Nodosilinea sp. E11: one gene and its partner. The protein of the gene in region 2 binds, or shares a complex with, the protein of the main gene of each other region. Links are inferred from orthologs where the notes say so. Each region holds a gene or a part of one and is shown on either strand. Other genes may lie near its edges. The genes, in order: RRF56_RS23535 and RRF56_RS13225.

Region 1 (3,161 bases), 2.3 Mb from region 2 along the record:
CGAGCCTTTTACCATACCTATCGGTAAAAACCGGTACATTGAATCTATTAGCACTGGATCGTTCTCTATGAGTCAAAACCAACCTTCCCTAGATACACCTGCCGCCCCACCGCCCACCGCCCCCCAGCCAGAAGCACCCCCCAGCTTTGTCAAACTGGCCATGCGCAACATGGTCAAAAAAGGCGGCAAGTCGCTGTTTCACTTCTTGCTGACGGTGACGGCGCTGCTGACCCTGCTGGTAGGTCTGGCCTACCTAACCCGTTAGCGCTATGGTCACAACTTTGTCTTCCCTACCGACCCTTGAGGTAGCCCTCGAGCTTGACCACCCCGCCGCCGCGGTGGTAACGGCTGACGAATGGGCGACGTGGTTTGCCCAGTGGGGCCAGCAGATGGCCCTAGAGGGGTCGCCCATTGCGGCCTACGAGCTGTCGCTAAAGCTGACGACCGATGATGCGATCGCATCCCTCAATCAGCAGTTTCGCCAGCTTGACCAGCCCACCGACGTGCTGTCCTTTGCGGCCCTAGAGACCGACTTTCCCCTCACCGACGACCAGCTAGCGACCGAACCGCTATACCTGGGGGACATCATTATTTCCCTCGATACGGCCGCCCGCCAGGCTCAGGAGGCTGACCACTCACTGCGCTGGGAAACAGTCTGGCTGGCTACCCACGGGTTTCTGCACCTGCTCGGTTGGGATCACCCCGACGATCAGACGCTAGCCGCTATGCTGGCTCAACAGAGTACGCTGCTGGAGGCGATTGGGCTCACGCCCGACAAGTAGGCTGAATTAGCCCTGACGCATTCTCCACGCTACGGTATAAAGCACTATTGCCCAATCGCCTATCGCAACGTTTATTTATGAGTCTCTATAGCGAAAAATCTGAGTCAGCCGTACCCGCTCCCAAGGGTAGCCTGAACCCTATCAACCGATCGCTCTCTTTGCAGGTGGCGACCAATCTATTTACCAGCTTTCAATACGCCTGGCAGGGAGTAGCCTACGCCTTTCGCACCCAGCGCAACTTTCGTATTCATGTGGTGGTTGGTAGTTTTGCGGTGAGTTTAGCAATCGCCCTGGGCCTCGCTCCGGTAGAGCTAGCGGTGATTATTCTTACCTGCGGTATCGTTCTCACCCTAGAGCTGATCAACACGGCCCTAGAGTCGGTGGTTGACCTCACTGTCGAGCAGACCTACCACGAACTCGCTAAGATTGCTAAAGACTGCGCCGCCGCCGCCGTGCTGATTTCGGCGCTGATTGCGCTATTGGTGGCTGCTTGTCTCCTGCTGCCGCCCCTCTGGCAACTGCTACAACCTCAGTTGTTTTAGCCCGATTCTTTAGACCTCATTCTGCCTGCGCCCATGATTTTAGTCATCGACAACTACGACAGCTTCACTTACAACCTGGTGCAGTACCTGGGCGAACTGGGGGCTGAGTTGCCGGTGGCCAACGACCTGCGCATCTTTCGCAACGACGAAATCACGCTGGACGACATTACCGCCCTTCAGCCCGACGGCATTGTGATCTCTCCTGGCCCTGGCACCCCTAACGACTCCGGGGTTTCTTTAGCAATTATTGAAAAGCTTGGCCCCACGCTCCCCATTCTGGGGGTGTGTCTGGGCCACCAGAGCATGGGTCAGGTGTTTGGCGGCAATGTGGTGCGGGCGGCCGAGCTCATGCACGGCAAGACTTCTCCTGTCTTTCACACGGGTAAGGGTGTATTTGCCGGGTTAGAAAACCCGTTCCAGGCCACCCGCTACCACAGCCTGGTGATCGATCGCCCCACCTGCCCCGAGGTGCTTGAAATTACCGCTTGGGTGGAAGACGGCACGATCATGGGGGTACAGCACCGCGACTATCCCCACCTGCAAGGGGTGCAGTTCCACCCCGAGAGCATTCTCACCGATGCGGGCATGCAGATTCTGCGGAATTTCTTGCTGTCGCTGCCGGTACCTGTTACCGCCTAGGGTGGGCATTTGCGGCGCGAGATTAACCAGCAGTAGTAGAATACGGAGACGTATTAACGTTTGTAACAGTTCTCTCAGGAGTCAACCATGGGCCGGAAGCAGGCGATCGTGATTGGGGCAGGTGTCGGTGGGCTAGCCATGGGCATTCGCCTACAAAGCCTGGGGTTTGACACCACCATCGTCGAGGCACTAGATGCCCCCGGCGGGCGAGCCTACGTGCGCCGTGAGCAGGGCTTTACCTTCGACATGGGGCCGACGGTGATCACAGTTCCCCACTTTATTGAAGAACTATTTTCCCTAGAGCGCGATCGCGCCGATCTGACCACCGACGACTTTCCCTCCACCATCGTCGATGAGAACAAGCGCATCAAAGAAGGCATTTCGGGCGGCCCCAACACCAACCGCTACGTGCAGATCGTCCCGATTCTGCCCTTCTACCGCATCTACTTCGACGACGGCACCTACTTCGACTACGACGGCGACGAAGCCCACACCTACGAGCAAATTTTGGCCCTAGGCGAACCAGGGGATTTAGAGGGCTACAAACGTTTCCACGAGCAATCTCGCGCCATCTTTGAGCGGGGCTTCTTAGAGCTGGGCTACACCCACTTTGGCGATGTGGGCACCATGCTCAAGGTGGCCCCCGACCTGCTCAAGCTCGATGCCGTGCGCAACCTGTTCCGCTTTAGCAGCCGCTACTTTAAGAGCGACAAGCTGCGCCAGGTCTTCACCTTTGAGCCACTGCTGGTGGGCGGCAATCCCCTATCAGTGCCCGCCATCTACGCCATGATCCACTTCGTCGAAAAGACCTGGGGCATTCACTTTGCCATGGGCGGCACCGGAGCGCTGGTGCAGGGCTTTGTGAAAAAGTTTGAGGAACTGGGCGGCAAAATCAGGTACAACGCTCCAGTGACCAAAATCAACGTCACCCGCCGGGACGGCAAGAAGGTTGCCACGGGCGTCACCTTAGGGGATGGCCTGACGATGACCGCCGATGCCGTGGTGTCAAACGCCGACTGGGCCACTACCTACGGCAAACTGATTGAACCTCAGTACCGCTTCTGGAACAGCGACCTGCGGGTGAAGCTGTCCCAGCAGTCGATGTCAGTATTCGTGATGTATTTTGGCTTTAAAGCCGACGGCAACGAAAGCGAGAAGCTGTGCCACCACACCATCATTCTCGGCCCTCGCTACGAAG
Region 2 (3,319 bases):
ATCGCCTCTCCATAGTCTCCAGACATCCCCAGGGAAAGCTGATCAATGTGCAAGCGATGAAAGCCGCTCTGGTTGATGGTGGTAGCCAAAGCCTTGGCCCCTGTAAACGCCTCGCGCACTACGGCTGGCTCGGCTCCCTGGGGAGGAATGGTCATCAGGCCGCGAATGTTGAGGTGGGCCAACTGGTCAAATTGGGGTAAGAGAGGCGTGAGGGCGGTGGCATCGAGGCCGTATTTTGGCGGGTCGGGCACCAGTTTTACTTGGAGACAGCACTGGGGGACTTTCTCCACCTCCATAGCGGCTTGATCGAGACGTTCGGCTAGCTTCAGGCTGTCAACGGAGTGAATCCAGTCAAAATGCTCAACGGCCTTGCGGGCTTTGTTGGTTTGCAAGTGGCCAATCAGGTGCCAGGTAATGTCGGGTAGGTCGCTGAGTTCGGTCTGTTTGGCGATCGCCTCCTGCACCCGACTTTCGCCAAAGTGTCTCACCCCCCGTTCGTAGGCCGCTCGAATGGTCTCTACTGGCAGAAACTTGGTTACTGCAATCAACGTTACCGTGGGGGGAATGCCCTGACGAATAGCGTCAAATTGCTCTGGCAGGGCGCTGGGGGCAGCGGTCATTGAAAGGTTTGCTTATAGGTGTGCTGGAGGCGATCATAGTCGGCCTGCTGGCCAGCCCGCCGCAAAATCCGCAGGCGGCTTTCGAGCAGCAGGCGGGCGTTGCTGCGACCGAGGGGCTGAAACTCCAACCCCTCCGTGGGGGAGTTGGTTACCAGAAAAAACAGCCGCTGGGCATATAGCGTTGCAAACAGCTCTTGCCCGTCGTCCACCATGCATACTCTGAAGAGCAGGCCAAAATTGGGATGATTGAGATAGGTTTCTGTGCTCATTCAGGTAGGGAAAAGGGTGCGTCGTACGACAGGATAATAGTTACGTCCGTTCAATTCGCCACATGCATTCTAGATCCTGCTGGGTAATCTTCATGCATTCAGCCGGTTAGATGCATTGAATTGCGCCTAATTGCCTGGCTAGCCCAAGCCCAGGGCTAGCAGCTGCGCCTGGGCTTTTTGTAAGGACTCTTGCCATTCTCGCTGAGGGTCGCTGTCGGCGACGATGCCTGCTCCCACCTGCCCCCACACCGTAGATCTGGCCGATGCTGGTTCAGTATGCCCAACCAACAGGGTGCGGATCAAAATGTTCAAATCTAGCTGGCCGCGCCGGTCAAGGTAGCCACAGGAGCCGTAGAACAGGCTGCGGCGCACTGGCTCTAGGGCTTCGATGATTTCCATGCAGCGCACCTTGGGGCAGCCGGTAATCGTGCCGCCGGGAAACGTGGCACGGATCAGGTCGATGGCGGAGCGATCGCCCCTCAGCTCTCCCACCACATTGCTCACTAGGTGCATGACGTGGCTGTAGTACTCCACAGTCAGCAGTTCATCGACTTGCACCGTACCCCACTGACACACCCGGCCCAGGTCGTTGCGCTCTAGGTCTACCAGCATGATGTGCTCTGCCCGCTCCTTAGGGTTGCTCAGCAGGGTTTGGGCCAACTCGGCGTCTTGCTGGGGAGTTGCTCCCCGAGGGCGTGTACCGGCGATGGGGCGGGTCTGGGCGATGCGCTTCTCATCGGGTTCGCCTGGCCCGTTCTGGAGCTGAACGAGCCGTTCTGGCGAGCAGCTAATCACGTCGCCCCAGGGGGTGCGCCAATAGCAAGCAAAGGGAGAGGGGTTAATGCCCTGCAAGTTGCGGTACAGGGTCCAACTATGGGCCGTAGTTTCCGTCGAGAACCGGAGGGAAAGATTGACCTGAAAGACATCCCCCGCTTCAATGTGCTGCTTGGCCCGTAGCACCGCCTGCTGGTACTCTGCCGCTGCCATCCCCAGGGTCACAGAGCGGGGATCGCCCGCCAGTTCTACCATTGGCGGTTTTTTATCCGGAGGCAGACTGAGCTGGTGCGCCATGGCATCTAGCTCTTCTGGAGACGGTGCCGCCAGCCACAGCCGCTGGGCTTGGTGGTCGAGCACGGCAAAGGTCGCGGGCTGATACCACAGCGCCACCGGAAAGGGTAGGGGATCGTCCTTGAGGGTGGGTAGGCGCTCAATTTCCCAGGCGAGGTCGTAGCCCAGCCAGCCCAGCCAGCCGCCGGTAAAGGGCAGTGTTTGCTCGGCGGCAGCGGCTTCTTCGCCTAAGAGCGCGATCTGTTGGCCCCCGGCTAACCGTTCGGCCAGCATGGGCAAAATATGGCCCACCCCCGGTGTCCACACCTGGGGAAGCCCCCCTACCGACTGGGGCGGCCCGGCGCAGATCGAGTAGCGTCCGTGAGGGCTCCAGGGGGGGGCAGGGCGAGAGGGAGCCATGGCAGAACTAGGGCAAGGGCTCTCTAGCAGGGCCACTAGATTAGCTAGGCTAGGGGGCTGCTGCAAGCGATCGCCGTAGAGGGCTTGAAAGATATCGCTACCGGTGCGGTGCTTGAGCGGTTGCGATCGCACCCACCAGTTCAAATCTCGCCTCCCCAGACCCACCGCGCCCACCAAAACACGGCTAATAGCCCCAAGGCAAACCAATCCCACGATCGCAGCACCATTTGGTACCAGCGCACCCGGTGCTCGTTGGGGCTGGTAAAGCCCCGCACCTCCATGGCGGCGGCGATCTGCTCTGCCCGCAATAGCAAATTTTGCAGCAGCCGCTCAACCACGGCCAGCCACACCTGGGCCGAGCCCCGCAGCCCCAACTTCTTCCAGTTGATGGCGCGGGTCTGCACCGATCGCACCAGGTTCTGTACCTCCTCCAGCACCAGCGGAATAAACCGCAGCGATAGGGTGACCGTCAGGGCAATCTCGGTCACGGGCAGGCGAAACCACCGCAGTGGGGCCATCAGCGCTTCTAGGGACACCGTAATTTCTTCAGGGGCGGTGGTGAGCAGGTAGAGGTTAGTGCCGTAGATCAGGGTAAACAGCAGCGTGCCAATGCGAATGCCCAGCTCCATCGATCGCCGGGTCACGGTGATTGGCCCCCAGTCGAGCACCACGTAGCGGTATGACGTGGGTTGAGGCAGTTCTGGTAGCACCTCTGGCGGATCCTCTAAGGTCGCCATGTCGGCGGGAGTGGGCAGCCGAGGCGTATGGGCGATCTGAAGCCCGTCGGGCATGACGAAGGTAAGCAGCATAACGATGCCGCTCAGCACCACCAGCCAGCCCATCTGCTGCCGCCACACCCGAAAGGGAATGCCTCCCACCAGCGTCAGCAGCACCAGCAGCGCCACCAGGCCAAATCGCCAATAGGCATTGGCCAGAATGGGCGTGACCAAAATGCTCATCAGC

The links.
Region 1: the proteins of RRF56_RS13225 (region 2) and RRF56_RS23535 are in contact, whole or in part, in a solved structure (PDB 8RP0), measured with the Escherichia coli proteins. The link is inferred for Nodosilinea sp. E11 from one-to-one orthologs.

What each region holds. Positions count from the first base shown.
Region 1 is NZ_CP136520.1:4,790,271-4,793,431, reverse strand. The notes cover bases 320-3,160. They hold RRF56_RS23535 (aminodeoxychorismate/anthranilate synthase component II), read left to right. Parts: upstream 320-1,357; coding sequence 1,358-1,963; downstream 1,964-3,160. Other genes in these bases: crtI (phytoene desaturase family protein), read left to right, coding at 2,051-3,160; RRF56_RS23540 (diacylglycerol kinase family protein), read left to right, coding at 860-1,324; ybeY (rRNA maturation RNase YbeY), read left to right, coding at 320-782. Also shown: RRF56_RS23550 (DUF3285 domain-containing protein), read left to right, coding at 68-265; more of ybeY, read left to right, coding at 270-319; more of crtI, read left to right, coding at 3,161-3,161. UniProt on the Escherichia coli protein: Part of a heterodimeric complex that catalyzes the two-step biosynthesis of 4-amino-4-deoxychorismate (ADC), a precursor of p-aminobenzoate (PABA) and tetrahydrofolate.
Region 2 is NZ_CP136520.1:2,459,369-2,462,687, reverse strand. What follows is about bases 280-3,278. They hold RRF56_RS13225 (anthranilate synthase component I), read right to left. Parts: upstream 2,531-3,278; coding sequence 1,028-2,530; downstream 280-1,027. Other genes in these bases: RRF56_RS13220 (energy-coupling factor transporter transmembrane component T family protein), read right to left, coding at 2,497-3,278; pipX (transcriptional coactivator PipX), read right to left, coding at 617-889; RRF56_RS13235 (YggS family pyridoxal phosphate-dependent enzyme), read right to left, coding at 280-620. Also shown: more of RRF56_RS13235, read right to left, coding at 1-279; more of RRF56_RS13220, read right to left, coding at 3,279-3,319. UniProt on the Escherichia coli protein: Part of a heterodimeric complex that catalyzes the two-step biosynthesis of 4-amino-4-deoxychorismate (ADC), a precursor of p-aminobenzoate (PABA) and tetrahydrofolate.